Regions from separate parts of the Alteromonas sp. RW2A1 genome, predicted to be linked through region 1. Evidence: predicted binding sites of a transcription regulator. Region 1 holds the regulator's gene; the other holds the start of a gene.

The links. Region 1 encodes ArgR, which controls arginine synthesis, uptake and breakdown. Its sites were predicted from a motif close to ANTGAATANNTATTCANT; they were not measured.
Region 2: the regulator ArgR is predicted to act here: its motif matches at 2,911-2,928, upstream of BM528_RS10485 (citrate synthase).

Annotation. Positions count from the first base shown of each region.
Region 1 covers NZ_CP018031.1:3,550,483-3,558,312, reverse strand. Annotated here, with positions in the region: gene BM528_RS15735 (TonB-dependent receptor) at 1-2,194, shown strand, start outside; gene BM528_RS15730 (type 1 glutamine amidotransferase domain-containing protein) at 2,341-3,024, shown strand; gene argR (transcriptional regulator ArgR) at 3,248-3,712, opposite strand; gene mdh (malate dehydrogenase) at 3,973-4,911, shown strand; gene BM528_RS15715 (hypothetical protein) at 5,508-6,305, opposite strand; gene ppc (phosphoenolpyruvate carboxylase) at 6,493-7,830, opposite strand, start outside.
Region 2 covers NZ_CP018031.1:2,325,809-2,333,638, reverse strand. Annotated here, with positions in the region: gene BM528_RS10495 (pirin family protein) at 1-847, shown strand, start outside; gene BM528_RS10490 (DUF3429 domain-containing protein) at 1,011-1,433, opposite strand; gene BM528_RS10485 (citrate synthase) at 1,522-2,799, opposite strand; gene sdhC (succinate dehydrogenase, cytochrome b556 subunit) at 3,523-3,897, shown strand; gene sdhD (succinate dehydrogenase, hydrophobic membrane anchor protein) at 3,891-4,238, shown strand; gene sdhA (succinate dehydrogenase flavoprotein subunit) at 4,240-6,012, shown strand; gene BM528_RS10465 (succinate dehydrogenase iron-sulfur subunit) at 6,027-6,737, shown strand; gene sucA (2-oxoglutarate dehydrogenase E1 component) at 6,911-7,830, shown strand, end outside.

The DNA.
Region 1 (7,830 bases):
GTTAACACAAGACGTTGTTGACCGCGTAGCTGGAATTGCGAATGACGTATACGGTTACCAAGTTGGTGATGTACTTAGTTCGCTTGACCTTAAAGAAGAAAAAATACTCGCTAAGCTTGATTGGGAAATCAACAATGACCACCGTGCACAGATCACTTACCAAAATACAGAAGGCTTTACACTAAGTACTTCTGGATTGGGTAATGACAGCTTTGCATTTTCAGACCGTTTCTATCAGCGCGCAAATGAGTTGACAACCTACGGTGTTCAGATTTTCTCTGACTGGTCTTCAAAACTTTCAACCCAATTTCGTGTGAACCGAGCAGAAGTAGTTAACGGCCAGACTCCTCAGACTACGCAGCCTGATTTTGGCTCTGTAACTATTTTCGACGTCGTACCAAACGTTGATTTTAATATTGGTGCTGACCAATTCCGCCAAGCTAATCAGCTTAACTATGATACTGACAACTACGTGTTCATCGCTAATTATTTTGAGGGCGATCACGAAATCATGGCAGGTGTTGAGTATGAGAGTGTCTCGGTATTTAACTTATTCGTGCCAGGCAGCCAAGGGATTTTTGAATTTGATTCTTTAGAAGACTTTGAGAACCAACAGGCTAGCCGAATTGAATACAACATTCCTCCGTCACTAGATGTTAATGACGGTGCAGCCGAATTTGAGTTCAATACATTTACTGCTTACATGCAAGACCGCTGGATGGTAAATGCAGACCTTACCCTAACATTTGGTCTTCGTTATGACCGTTGGGATTCTGACAGCGACCCTGTTGCAAACAGCCGTTTCGAGCAGCGCTATGGCTTTTCTAATGCACAAGGTCCAGACTTTGACCTCGTTCAGCCTCGCTTGGGTTTCAACTACATTGTTGATGATGAAACGTTTATTTATGGTGGAGCGGGCTTATTCGCGGGCGGAAATCCAAATGTGTGGTTGTCAAACAACTACTCAAACAATGGCGTGTCTATTCGTGGTTCAGAGTTTGAAGGGGATGCTACAGACCCTCGAGTATTAGCAGCATTAGATGGTACTAACACCGCCAATTTTGGTTTCGAAGTACCTGCGCTATCGACTGACGAAGAGTTCTTTGTTGGTGGAGACGGTGCAGTTAATGCTATGGCGCCAGGTTTTGAAGTGCCTGCGCTGTGGAAATATAACATTGGTATCCAAAAAGAAGTTCAATACGGTGTAATCTTGGCCGCTGATATTATTTATACGCGTGAAGATAACCCGGCTATGTCAGTACCGCTGAACGTGCGTAACATTGGTACTGCACCAGATGGTCGCCCAGTTTACCAAGACTTCGATGCATTGGATGCTGACTGTCAAGCTGATCCACTTAGCTCAGATTGTGGTCGTTCAGGTACAGATTATTTGCTAACCAATAACCCTGATGAGGGTGATGGCTGGGTTTATACCTTTACAGCGCAGAAGACCTTCGAAAACGGGTTTGACGTTAACTTTGGCTACTCTCATCAAGACATTGAGCAAGGTAGTCCAATGAACAGCTCAACCGCAAGTTCAAACTTTGGTAACCTTTCGGTTCGTGACCTAGGGCAACCAGCTGTTGCGACAAGTAACTACCAGGTTGAACATCGCTTTACGTTAAACCTTAGTTATGCGCATGAGTTTATCGACGGCTATCCAACGCGTGTGAATCTTTTCGCGACTCGCCGCAGCGGTCAAGTGTTTAGCTACACATTCGATGGAGACCCAGGTTTTGGTGATGAGCGTTTCTTTGAAGATAGAAACCTTCTTTATGTACCACTTGAGAATGATCCTATCGTCAATTACGCGCCTGAGTTTGACCAAGCAGCCTTTAACGACTTTATTGCCGATGCTGGTCTGAACGGTTCGCGCGGCACAATTGTCGATAGAAATGCTCAAGACTCAGATTGGGTTTCTAGGGTTGACCTTCGTATATCTCAGGACATTCCTGGCTTTATGGAAGGACACACAGGAGAAATATTCTTTGTTGTAAGAAACCTAGGAAATCTTCTCAACGACGAGTGGGGCACGCTTAGACAAGTTCCATTTGAATATAACGAACCTGTTGTAGACGCGTCTTTTGCTGACGGGGTATATACCTTCGAAAACTTCGATGGGCCTCGCGGCCAACGAGTTGATACACCAGCATCAACTTGGTCTGCTCGTGTAGGTATTAATTACCGCTTCTAATATCGATAGTTTTAAAACTACGTAAAATCTTTGTAGTGTTAAATGCCACTTGCCTTTACGGGCAGTGGCATTTTTTTTGATCTAATCATTCACCTTGGACGAAAGAAAAAGACTCTATTTTCTGGAAATCAATGCAAGGAGGTCAAATGTCAAAGTCTATTCTTATGGTAATGACATCACACGAAATCATGGGCAATACGGGTAACAAAACCGGTATGTGGTTGGAAGAGTTTGCCTCTCCCTACTATACATTCAAAGACCAGGGCTACTCCATTACACTTGCATCACCTATGGGTGGTCAGGTACCTATCGACCCCAATAGTCTCTCCGACGACGCCATGACCGACGATGCTATTCGCTACACAAAAGACGATATTGCCCGAAGTGCAATCGCGTCTACAATTCCGTTAGAAGATGTGAGAGCAGAAGAATTCGATGCGGTATTTTACCCAGGCGGACATGGCCCATTATGGGATTTGTCGGACAACACTCATTCAATTAAATTAATTGAAGATACTATTGCTGCGAATAAGCCTGTTGGTGCGGTGTGTCATGCGCCAATTGTACTTAAAGACGTGAAGATGCCTGATGGTAGCTTTCTTGTTGCAGGTAAGGCAGTAACAGGTTTCACAAACAGTGAAGAAGCTGCAATGCAGTTAACTGATGTGGTGCCTTATTTAGTGGAAGACGAGCTGCGAAATAAAGGCGGTAAATTTGAAGCTGCAGACGATTTTGCAGTGAAGGTATGTACCGACGGGTTACTGGTAACGGGTCAGAATCCACCGTCATCACGACCTGCCGCAGATGCCTTAATTAAGTTGCTGTCATAGAGTGCTTCGTTGCACTACACCGATGGTGTGAATACATGATAACGTGAACTAAAACGCAAAAAGCCGCCAATGGCCTCACTTCATAGTGAATGTCTATCGGCGGCTCTTTTACAGGCTGTGACGTTTATTGTTTGGCGCTACTTAGTAAGATTGTCTCAGTTAGAGACTGTCTTTATTAAACGTTGTCTTAGTTAAACACTGTCTTTATTAAACACTGTATTAGTCAAACGTTGTCGAATAACTCTTCCACACGAATTCGCAATTCTTCAATTTTTTGAACATCCGCAGGCGCGATAAAGATAGTATCGTCACCAGCAATGGTGCCCAGTACGCCATCTTTTTTACTCAACGAGTCTAGTAGCCTGGCAATAAGTTGTGCTGCGCCTGGGCTGGTTCTAATAATGACCATTACATTGTTGTGTACTACATCAAGCACAAGCTGTTTTAACGGGCTTTTGGCAGTGGGCATTCCAAGCTCTGGTGGTAGGCAGTAAACCATGTCTCCACGAGCGTTACGAGTGCGTACAGCGCCAAACTTACTGAGCATTCTTGATATTTTCGACTGACTAATATTGTCGAAGTTTTGCGCCTTTAAGGCATCTACTATTTCACCTTGTGAACCGTAGCTCTCAGCTTTAAGTATTTCTTTGAAAGCTTTAATCAGTTGTTCTTGTTTTGTGTTAGCCATTAAGCGCTCTTTTTTGTCTCATTAGTTGTTTTAACCAGTAGGGTATGGCCAAAACAACTGAATTCAGTTTTTGTTCGCATATTGTGCCCCACAGGTGGACTTTAGGCAATTTGTTTGCATAATCATCCATGATAATGAATATTGACAAAAAATCGCTGTTTATGGCGTCAATAAGACGATCCGGTGATTGAGTTTTCCCCCGCGTTGCATTAGTGTGACGTTCCGTTTAAATACGTGAGTAATCCCATAGGAGAAATGGTATGAAAGTAGCCGTGTTAGGTGCTGCAGGTGGTATCGGTCAAGCGCTGTCGTTGTTGTTAAAAACACAATTGCCAGCAGGTTCAGATTTAGCGCTTTATGACGTTGCGCCAGTTGTTCCTGGTGTTGCAGTTGATTTAAGCCACATCCCCACTGCGGTTAAAGTAACCGGTCACGGTAAAGATGACCTAGCTGGTGCACTAACTGGATCAGACGTTGTTCTTATTCCAGCTGGTATGCCGCGTAAGCCGGGTATGGATCGTTCTGATCTATTCAACATCAACGCTGGAATCGTTAAAAACCTTATTGAAGGTGTTGCTGATAACTGTCCAGACGCGTGTGTTGGAATCATCACCAACCCAGTTAATACTACAGTTGCTATCGCAGCTGAAACGCTTAAAGCAAAAGGCGTTTACAACAAAAACAAACTTTTCGGTGTAACTACGCTAGACGTAATCCGCGCCGAAACTTTTGTTGCTGAGCTTAAAGGTGTAGACGTATCTTCTGTGCACGTGCCGGTAATCGGTGGTCACTCTGGTACAACTATTCTTCCTCTTCTTTCACAAGTTGAAGGTGTTGAGTTTACCGACGAAGAAGTGGCTAGCCTAACGACTCGTATCCAAAATGCGGGTACTGAAGTTGTTGAAGCAAAAGCGGGCGGCGGCTCTGCAACCCTTTCTATGGGTCAAGCAGCAGCTCGTTTCTGCCTATCTCTAGTTGCAGCAATGCAAGGCGAGAACGTTGTTGAGTACACTTATGTACAAACAGACGACAGCGATGACGCAGCATTCTTCGCTCACCCAGTTCGCTTAAGTGCAAACGGTGTTGAAGAAATCTTGCCATACGGCGAGCTAAGCGCATTTGAAGAAAAAGCGAAAAACGACATGCTTGAAGGCCTACGTGGCGACATCAAGCTAGGCGTAGATTTCGTAAACGGCTAGGGGTGAAATCACTGGTAGGCTTGTAAACGCAGGCCCGCCGTGAATACATCCTTGTAGGCTTCGCCACCGCATCCCTGCGGTGGAGAGCCTGCTCATTACAAGCCCACCAGTTTAAGCATTCCCCGCATAGCATCCATTTACTGCGTTTGAGTATAAGAACAGACAGTCTGTTACGACCTTACGTATCCAGCCTTTTTGTTACATCTTGTAGGCTTCGCCGCCGCACTCATGCACGGGCTCTTGAAAGAGTAAAAGCCTGCTTGTTACAAGCCTTCCAGTTTAAGCATTCCCCGCATAGCATCGATTCACTGCGTTTTAAAAGTAAGCGATCAATATAGGCCGTCTTCCCCAGATTTAGCTACTCCGTAAAATAGCCTCCGTAGATTTTACTAACGGAGACTTTACTGATGGCAACAAAAACTTCGGCTGTGAAGCACGGTTAGATATAGAACGCATCTCCTTAAACGAAGATAGCCTCAAACACTAAACGAATCACAACGGTCTATATTGATCGCTTACTTTTAAAATAAGTAAATGCAGTCTGTTACGACCTTACGTATCCAGCCTTTTTGTTACATCCAGTAGGCTTCGCCACCTTATTGATTTTTAATTCTGTACAGTTTTATTTCGCCCGAGCCTACTGGGTAACCTTTATGTAGGGCATAGGTATAGCCGTGTATCATGCCTTCAGCTTTAACAAATAAAAGAATGTTTGAGGCGAAGGTAGTGTGTGAGGCTTCAATCTCGATCACTTTACCGTTTATACTGACGTTGTCTGGCGAAAAATGAGTTTGAGTTTCCTGAAATGTATTAGTGCCTTTGCTATATACACTTAATGTTCCCTGTTTATGCTCGTTTAATTGGAGTAATGCCAGCTCTGGCTCATCTAAATACTGCATCACGCCAACCCATGTACCGTAGGGGTGCTCTACTAAACTCTTCTCAGCGTCCAGAATGATATGCTTACGATTCTCAACAAATTTACGGGGAGTGGATTTTGCTTCTTGTTTTACAAGCCGATAGGTTCGAGATAAATAACTATCATCCCCTTTATAGCTAGATTCTAAAACCGAAAAACCGATCCCTAAATAAGGAGATAGGGTGAGAGTTCGCGTTACGTTGTCTTCAATAATAGTGTTGATTGTGCACCGGTTTTCTATGCACTTTATATCGCTGTTGGTGAAGGTTGTACGTCGAACTTTTTTCAAACCACCCGGAATGACTATTTCATAGAAGTAGTGTTCATCACTGTCAGTTATTTCAAGCAGTCTGAAGGTTAATTCATCATCAGCAATGCCTTCCCATAACCCTGGTGACATTTCCATAGTTTTAGCGTTGCCGATATTACTTAGCGACAACGACGCAATAAATAGTGTTAGTAGAATAATGCGCATTTTTAATCCTTTAAAAAAGAGGAGACGGCTTTCAAGGTTGTCAGGCTCGTACTGCCAATAGGAGTAATACCAGTTTTCTTTAATAATTCAAATAAAAAAGCCCGTGCTGTTAATCCAGTACGGGCCTTTCGAATAATGAGGTCGTCAATCGGTTAACTGACCGCTCATCAAATTAACGTTATTTATATTAACCAGTATTACGCATACCAATGGCAATACCTGCAATTGTCACCATCATGGCGCGTTCTAAGCTGGTATTTTGCGACTCGTCACCTGCTTTTCTAATGCGGTCAAGCAATTCAATTTGCAGATAGTGAAGAGGCTGCAAGTACGCTGCACGAATTTCCATCGACTCTTTGCCTTGAGGGTCATTAGTCATAATGTCTTTTTCGCCAGTAATTGCGAGTAAAGAAGAAATGCTTTCTTTTAGCTCAGTACGTAGGGCTTCACCGAAGTGTTTAAGCTCTTTTGGCACTAGGCGCTCGTCATACGCCTCACTAATGCGTGGGTCGGCTTTGTGGAACACCATATCAAGCATGGATAAGCGCGAACGGTAGAATGGCCACTCACTGAACATCTCGTTGACGACTTTTTCATTCTCAGGCGTTTTTACGCTATCGATTGCACGCATAACGCCAAGCCAGCTAGGCAGTACTAAGCGGGTTTGTGCCCATGCAAATATCCACGGAATAGCGCGTAAGCTCTCAATACCGCCTTGTGGTTTACGTTTCGCAGGGCGGCTACCTAGTGGTAACTTACCAAGCTCTTGCTCTGGCGTTGCAACGCGAAAGTAAGGAACAAATTCTTCATCGTGACGTACAGTGGCGCGATAGTTGTCGCGGCCCTGACCTGCCATAGTAGTGATAAGCTCGCGCCATTCTTCTTTTGGTGCTGGAGGCGGGAACAACATAGCTTCTATAATAGCGCTGGCGTAAATACCTAAGCTGCGCTTAGCAAGAGTTGGCATGCCGAACTTATAGCGAATGGTTTCGCCTTGCTCCGTTACGCGGAAACCGCCTTCAAGTGAACCAGGAGGCTGCGAGTAAATAGCGGCGTGAGCCGGTAAGCCACCTCGACCAATAGTGCCGCCACGACCGTGGAATAGCGTAAGCGATACATCAAATTCTTCGGCAATAGCAACAAGCGCTTCTTGAGACTGATACTGTGCCCATCCCGCGGCGAGTGCTCCGGCGTCCTTTGCCGAATCAGAGTAACCAATCATCACAAACTGACGACCCTTCACGTATCCGCGATACCAGTCAATAGACAGTAGTTTGCGCATTACATCAGGTGAATTATTTAAGTCGTCTAATGTTTCAAATAGTGGAGCCACTGGCATTGGCCAGCTTACGCCGCTTTCTTGAAGTAGTAATTGCACGGCAAGCACGTCAGACGGCTCGCTCGCCATTGAGATAATATAAATACCAAAACCATGCTTACTGTGCTTAGCAATAACTTTACAGGTTTCAAGTACTTCTTTAACGTCGTCAGATGCATCCCACTGTGCTGGGAATAGCGGGCGTTT
Region 2 (7,830 bases), 1.2 Mb from region 1:
GGTAAAGGGTGTGGCAACCAGCGATGGTGCCGGAGTTTCACTAACCCGTATTATCGGTCAGCCTATACTCCCCAGGCTCGATCCTTTTCTGATGTTAGATTTTTTTGGCTCTGATAAACCCTCTGAATACTTATCAGGGTTTCCCGCACACCCCCATAGAGGATTTCAGACTGTAACTTACATGCTGGCTGGCAAAATGCGTCACAAAGACTCGGTAGGTAATGAGGGGGTTATAGAGGCAGGCGGTATTCAATGGATGAATGCCGGTAAAGGAATAATTCACGAAGAAATGCCCGAGCAGGAAGAGGGGCTTCTGAAAGGTTTTCAGCTTTGGGTTAACTTGCCGTCGCATGAGAAAATGTCACCGCCAAATTACCAGGATATACCGCCATCAGATGTGCCTGAGGTAGAAAAGCCTGGGGTAAAAGTAAAAGTACTTGCAGGTGAGTTCGAAGGTATTAAAGGGCCCGTAAAAACCACTGCTGTTGCTCCTTCGTTTTATGATGTAGCGCTTGCGCCTGAAACTTCTAAATCGGCAACGGTATCTATAGATATAGAAAGTAACCACGAAGGCTTTATTTATGTTTATGAGGGTACCTTAACCGTGAATTGCGAGGCACCAAATACTAATAATGAACTTGGTAAAGGCGAGCTCGGAGTATTATCGCCAGCCCCTCTTGGTGACTCCACGTTAACATTAGAGGCCAAGAGAGGATGCAAATGTATTGTTGTTTTGGGAGAGCCTATTAAGGAGCCTGTAGTTCAGTATGGACCGTTTGTGATGAACACACAGCAGGAGATAATGGACGCCTTCGAAGCGTATAAAAACGGCTCGCTGACTAAATAAGCTGAATCCTGTTTAAATAAGCTTTTAGGGTAACAAAATTAAAGAACAGGGCGGCTAGCTTTCAAGTTAAAGCATGATCGCCTATAAGAAAAATACCGCTTCTGCATTGTGCAGGAGCGGTACTACTCATTAGGTTGCTATTTTTGTTATTAGTTGCCACTGACTAGGAAAGTAAAAGTATCATCCAAGCATGGCTTATTACCGCTACGGTAGTTAAACCCATTCGTAGTCCTATATAACTTACAATTTGGTCTTTTGGTAAACTTAGGGTGAATTTGTCGTATAGCAACACGGCTACATAGCTTATTGACAGTACGCCAAGCACTTTTACATCACTTGCAAACACTAGGCATAGCCATCCAACAATAGTGGGCAGCATGGCTATGTACATTTGTTTATCATATCGCTGATTGCTAATCGCATCCCACCAGTGGACACCACCAAAAAAAGAGAGCAACACAGCGGAATACTGAACAAAATATGTTGCGCTTTCTGATATTGAAAGAAGGTTAAGTTGATAGGCTAGCGGCATAGCTATAAACGGTATTAAACCTGCTATACCTAAGCCAAGGGCAGAATAGGGCATGGATACTCCTCTCGAAAGATACGCCGTAAACAAAAATAGCGCCAGACATGGCGCTATTTTTACAATCTAAAAAGACAGTTAGTTCAAACTACTTAATAGGTGTGTATTTTCTTTGGCTGTGACCAGTGTAAAGCTGACGAGGACGACCAATCTTTTGCTTGGGGTCGCTCATCATTTCATGCCAATGTGAAATCCAACCTACTGTGCGAGAAAGTGCAAAGATACACGTAAACATGTTAGTTGGAATACCAATAGCTTTAAGCACGATACCAGAGTAGAAATCTACGTTAGGGAACAATTTCTTTTCTGCGAAGTACGGGTCGCTCAACGCTATTTTTTCTAATTCCATTGCTACTTCTAACAAAGGATCTTTAACGTTCAACTCACTAAGAACTTCATGACAGCTCTCACGCATAACGGTAGCTCGAGGATCGTGATTTTTATAAACACGATGACCAAAGCCCATTAAACGGAACGGGTCAGACTTGTCTTTCGCTCGTGCGATAAACTCAGGAATGCGATCAACAGTACCAATTTCTTCTAGCATGTTAAGGCATGCTTCATTAGCACCACCGTGCGCAGGTCCCCAGAGTGATGCAACACCAGCTGCGATGCATGCATAAGGGTTAGCACCAGAAGAACCGGCTAAGCGAACTGTAGACGTAGAAGCATTTTGCTCGTGGTCAGCATGAAGCGTAAAGATACGGTCCATTGCACGTTCAACAGCAGGACTGATTTGGTACTCTTCAGCTGGTACAGAGAACATCATGTTTAAGAAGTTAGCTGCATAGCTTAAATCGTTACGAGGGTAAACGAATGGTTGACCAACGTTGTACTTGTAACACATTGCAACAAGTGTTGGCATTTTCGCAATTAAACGATGTGCACTGCGTACACGTTGTTCTTCGTTAGAAACGTCAAGGTCGCTATGGTAGAACGATGACATTGCACCAACGGTACCGCATAACATTGCCATAGGGTGGGCATCGTTACGGAAACCGTGGAAGAACATGTTAATTTGCTCGTGAACCATTGTATGACGAGTAATTGTTTCTTTAAATTCTTGGTATTGCTCTTTAGACGGTGCATCGCCATGTAGAAGCATATAGCACACTTCTAGATAGTCAGCATCACGTGCAAGTTCTTCAATGGGAAAACCACGGTGTAATAAAACACCTGCGGCACCGTCGATGTACGTAATGCTTGACTCGCAAGATCCTGTCGCCATAAAACCAGGGTCGTAAGTAAAATAACCGTGTTGTCCAACTGAACGGACATCGATTACGTCTTGTCCTTCTGTGCCAGACAAAATAGGAAGCTCTATTTCCTTGTCGCCGGCTTTAAGAATGGCTTTTTGATCTGCCATATAATGCTCTCCTCAGAATGGTTCTGTTTGCAGCAAAACGGACGAAAATGTCCGCTTTATTGGGAAAAGTGGGCGTATTTGTACTTTATAATGCACCAACAAGTCAATTTTATTGCATATATGTACAATAAATATTCTTTATCACTCATATTTCTGTTAGCAATTTTCTCACTCGAATTTTACCAAATGAATACAACCCTTTCTAATAGCATCAACATTTTTAATGACTTTTATTGAAAGGTAAATTGTTAAAACAGATTTTTTGTGTCGCTACTGGTTTAACAAATAAGCGCTTGATGTTGAATAATTAATCTACCACATTAAAAGAGCTTAATTTGCTGTTAGTTCACATAGTCATATAAGTGGGGTACTGATACCCTTAACACGCTACTACTACGCAGATACTAGCGGGTTAGGAGCAATTGTGATCTCTTTTTATTTAAAATAATTACCAATTGTGTGTAATTTCAGACTAAAGTCTTACTACGTCACAAAAAATTGTAATTATATACTACGCTGGATATACTCAGCGGTGCTTGAAATACAGAATAATTATTGCTTGAAATACAGAATAATTATTCTGTTACAAGCATTAAAGAATAGTTCACAAATTGTTAACAACTCAATGGATGAGGCAATTAACAGGTTAAAAGCGAATTCACTTGTACAGGACATAATAAATACAAGTAATTCTTATCCCTACGGATTAAACAGGCATACATTGTGAAAAAGCAAAGACCAGTAAATTTAGAACTCAATACTATTAAATTTCCGCCCTCTGCTATTTCGTCAATTCTCCATCGTGTAACCGGTGTTGCCATGTTCTTCGCGCTACTTTTCGTTATTTGGGCATGGGCAGTTTCTGTTCAATCGCCTGAAGGCTTTGCGAATGTTCAGGCAATCATGGACGGATTCTTTGGGAAATTTGTCGCAATTGGCACAGCTTCAGCGCTGACGTATCACATTCTAGGCGGCCTAAGACATGTCGTAATGGACTTGGGTCACTGGGAAGAATTAGAGTCGGGCAACACAAGTGCGAAAGCAACAATCGCTTTGTGGATTGTACTGACCGTAGTATTGGGAGTTGCATTATGGTAACCAACCAAGCAAGTATGAAGCGCGATGGTGTACAAGATTATGTATCACTTCGTGCGACAGCAGCAATTATTTTCGCGTACTCGATTTTCATGGCGTGGTACTTTATAACCAGCGGTAGCTTAAGTTACGTCGAATGGCGTGGGTTATTTTCTGGTTTAGCTATGAAAGTTTTCACATTGGCAGCACTAATCGCAGTGATGATCCACGTACGTATCGGCCTTTGGCAGGTGCTATCAGACTATGTTAAGTCATCAAGTCTGCGCGCGGGATTACAATATATACTAAATATCATCGCTTTTGGCTACGTAGCTGTCGGCCTATTTGTATTGTGGGGAGTGTAAGATGAGTTTACCCGTACACGAGTTTGATGCAGTAGTAATTGGTGCTGGTGGCGCAGGTATGCGTGCCGCGCTACAGATTTCACAGTCTGGTAAGTCATGTGCACTGTTATCAAAAGTTTTTCCAACCCGTTCTCATACTGTGTCTGCACAGGGTGGTATTACCGTTGCGCTAGGTAATTCACACGAAGACAACTGGGAATGGCACATGTATGACACTGTTAAAGGGTCAGATTACATCGGCGACCAAGATGCAATCGAGTATATGTGTAAGGAAGGTCCTGAAGCCATTATTGAAATGGAAAACATGGGTCTGCCGTTCTCACGTTTTGAAAACGGAAAAGTATACCAGCGTCCTTTTGGTGGGCAATCAAAAAACTTTGGTGGCGAACAGGCAGCACGTACAGCTGCGGCGGCTGACCGTACTGGTCACGCGCTTCTTCACCTTCTTTACCAACAGAACGTAAAAAACAAAACAAAAGTATTCTCTGAGTGGTACGCACTAGATTTAGTGAAAAACCAAGACGGCGACGTAGTAGGTTGTACAGCAATCGACATCGAATCTGGTGAGGTAGTTTACTTCAAGTCACGTGCCGTAGTTCTTGCCACTGGTGGTGCAGGTCGTATTTATGCGTCAACTACCAACGCGCACATCAATACCGGTGACGGTGTAGGTATGGCACTTCGCGCTGGTGTTGCAGTTCAAGACATGGAAATGTGGCAGTTCCACCCAACAGGTATCGCTGGTGCAGGAACATTGGTTACCGAAGGTTGTCGTGGTGAGGGTGGTTATCTACTCAACAAAGACGGCGAGCGATTCATGGAACGCTACGCACCAAATGCGAAAGACTTAGCAGGTCGTGACGTTGTTGCTCGTTCAATGATGACCGAAATTCGTGAAGGTCGTGGTTGTGAAGGCCCTTGGGGCACGCACATCAAACTTAAGCTAGATCACCTCGGTAAAGACGTACTTGAATCACGTTTGCCTGGTATTCTAGAGCTTTCTCGTACCTTTGCTCACGTTGACCCTGTAAAAGAGCCAATTCCAGTAATACCAACGTGTCACTACATGATGGGCGGTATTCCTACTAACGTAGACGGTCAGTGCTTAGCAGTAGACGAGAACGGCAACGATAAAGTTGTGAACGGTTTATTTGCTTGTGGTGAGATTGCTTGTGTATCTGTACACGGTGCAAACCGCCTAGGTGGTAACTCACTACTTGATTTGGTTGTGTTTGGTCGCGCAACGGGTATGCACCTTGGCAAGACTCTATCTGATATGGCGCCAAGTCGTGATGCGTCGGAGTCTGACCTTGAAGCAGCGATGGCACGATTCAATCGTTGGGAAAGTTCAGAAGCGGGTAAGGGCGAAGACCCGGTTCAAATCAAAAAAGACATGCAAGAATGCATGCAGCTTAACTTCTCAGTATTCCGTGAGGGTGAAGCAATGGCTGACGGCCTGAAAGAGCTTAGCGAAATTCGCGAACGCCTACAGAACGCACGCCTTGATGACAAGAGCTCAGACTTCAATACTCAACGTATCGAATGTTTAGAACTTGATAACCTAATGGAAACAGCGTACAGCACAGCAGTAGCAGCGAATTTCAGAACGGAAAGCCGTGGCGCGCACAGCCGCTTCGATTTCCCAGATCGTGATGATGACAACTGGCTATGCCACAGCATTTACGATCCGAACACTGAAAAAATGCTCAAACGTGATGTCAATATGGCGCCGAAAATTAGAGAGGCATTCCCTCCTAAAGCGCGTACGTATTAAGAGAGGTAACGATTATGAAATTAGAATTTTCGATATACCGTTATAACCCTGATGTTGATGCAAAGCCACGCATGCAAGACTATTCTCTAGAAGTAGAGGAAGGTCAGGACATGATGGTTCTAGATGCATTAATAGCACTGAAAGAAAAAGATCCATCGTTGTCTTTCCGCCGTTCATGTCGTGAAGGTGTATGTGGGTCTGATGGCGTTAATATGAATGGTAAGAATGGTCTTGCTTGTATTACACCGCTTTCAGCTTTAGGCAAAGGTAAAATTGTAGTTCGTCCACTTCCAGGTCTACCGGTAGTTCGAGACCTGGTTGTTGATATGACACAATTCTATACACAGTACGAAAAGATCAAGCCGTTCTTAATCAACGATGGCAAACAGCCGCCAGCGCGCGAGCATTTGCAGTCGCCTGAAGAACGTGCGAAGTTAGATGGTCTTTATGAGTGTATCCTGTGTGCATGTTGCTCAACATCGTGTCCGTCTTTCTGGTGGAATCCAGATAAGTTCATCGGACCAGCTGGTTTGCTTCACGCTTATCGCTTCTTAATTGATAGCCGAGATACTGCGACAGACGAGCGTTTGAATGAACTTGACGACGCGTTCAGCGTGTTCCGTTGTCACGGTATAATGAACTGTGTAAGCGTGTGCCCTAAAGGGCTAAACCCAACAAAAGCAATTGGTCAAATTAAGTCCATGCTTCTGTCTCGGGCTGTTTAGTTCGAATCTTACTAACCAAGTTAGTCACAGATTTTGATGTCTAAATAGCCATCCCCTAAGGATGGCTATTTTTTTATGTAATCATAGTGATAACACTTGGTTCTGTTGAGAATAGCCTTATAATAGTACTTGATTGTTAACTAGATTTTATAAAACGTAGCAAGGCAAATTAAATGCAAGAAAGCGTGATGAAAGCGTGGTGGGATTCCTCGCACATGGCAGGTGCCAACGCTGCCTATGTTGAAGAGTTGTATGAAGCTTATTTGGATGACCCGCAAAGTGTCTCTGATACATGGCGACAAATCTTCGATAACCTCCCCAATCTTGATGGCGTAGCGTTAGAAACTAATCATACAGCAATTAAAAATCAATTTAGGCAACTTGCTGCGTTAGGACCGACTGCGAGAATGTCCAGTTCATCGGCTCCTGCGTCAAGTGGCTCGGACGATAAGCAAGTTAAAGTTCTTCAACTTATCAACGCATTCCGTTTCCGTGGTCACCAACACGCTAATTTAGACCCACTCGGTCTTTGGAAGCAGCCAAGAGTTCGCGACCTAGAATTATCTCACCACAATCTCTCCGAAGACGATTTTGACTCGGTTTACAACGTCGGTTCTTATGCTATCGGCAAAGAGTCGCTTCCGTTAGGTGAGTTGTTTAAATCGTTGAACAGGACGTATTGTGGTTCTATCGGTGCCGAATATATGCACATCACCGATACTGACCAAAAGCGTTGGCTACAGCAAAAATTCGAATCTGTGCAAGCGAAGCCAGAAATCTCTCGCGATGAAAAGCTTAGTATCCTTAAAGGGCTTACTGCTGCAGATGGCATGGAAAAGTACCTTGGGTCAAAGTTCCCAGGTGCCAAGCGTTTCTCCCTTGAGGGTGGTGATGCTCTAGTTCCAATGCTTAAGGGACTGATCACAAAAGCTGGTACAGCGGGCACAAAAGAAGTTGTTATCGGAATGGCCCACCGCGGTCGTCTCAACGTGCTTGTAAACGTATTAGGTAAAAACCCGTCAGTATTATTTGACGAGTTTTCCGGTAAACATGACGACTCACTAGGTGCTGGTGATGTAAAATACCACGCAGG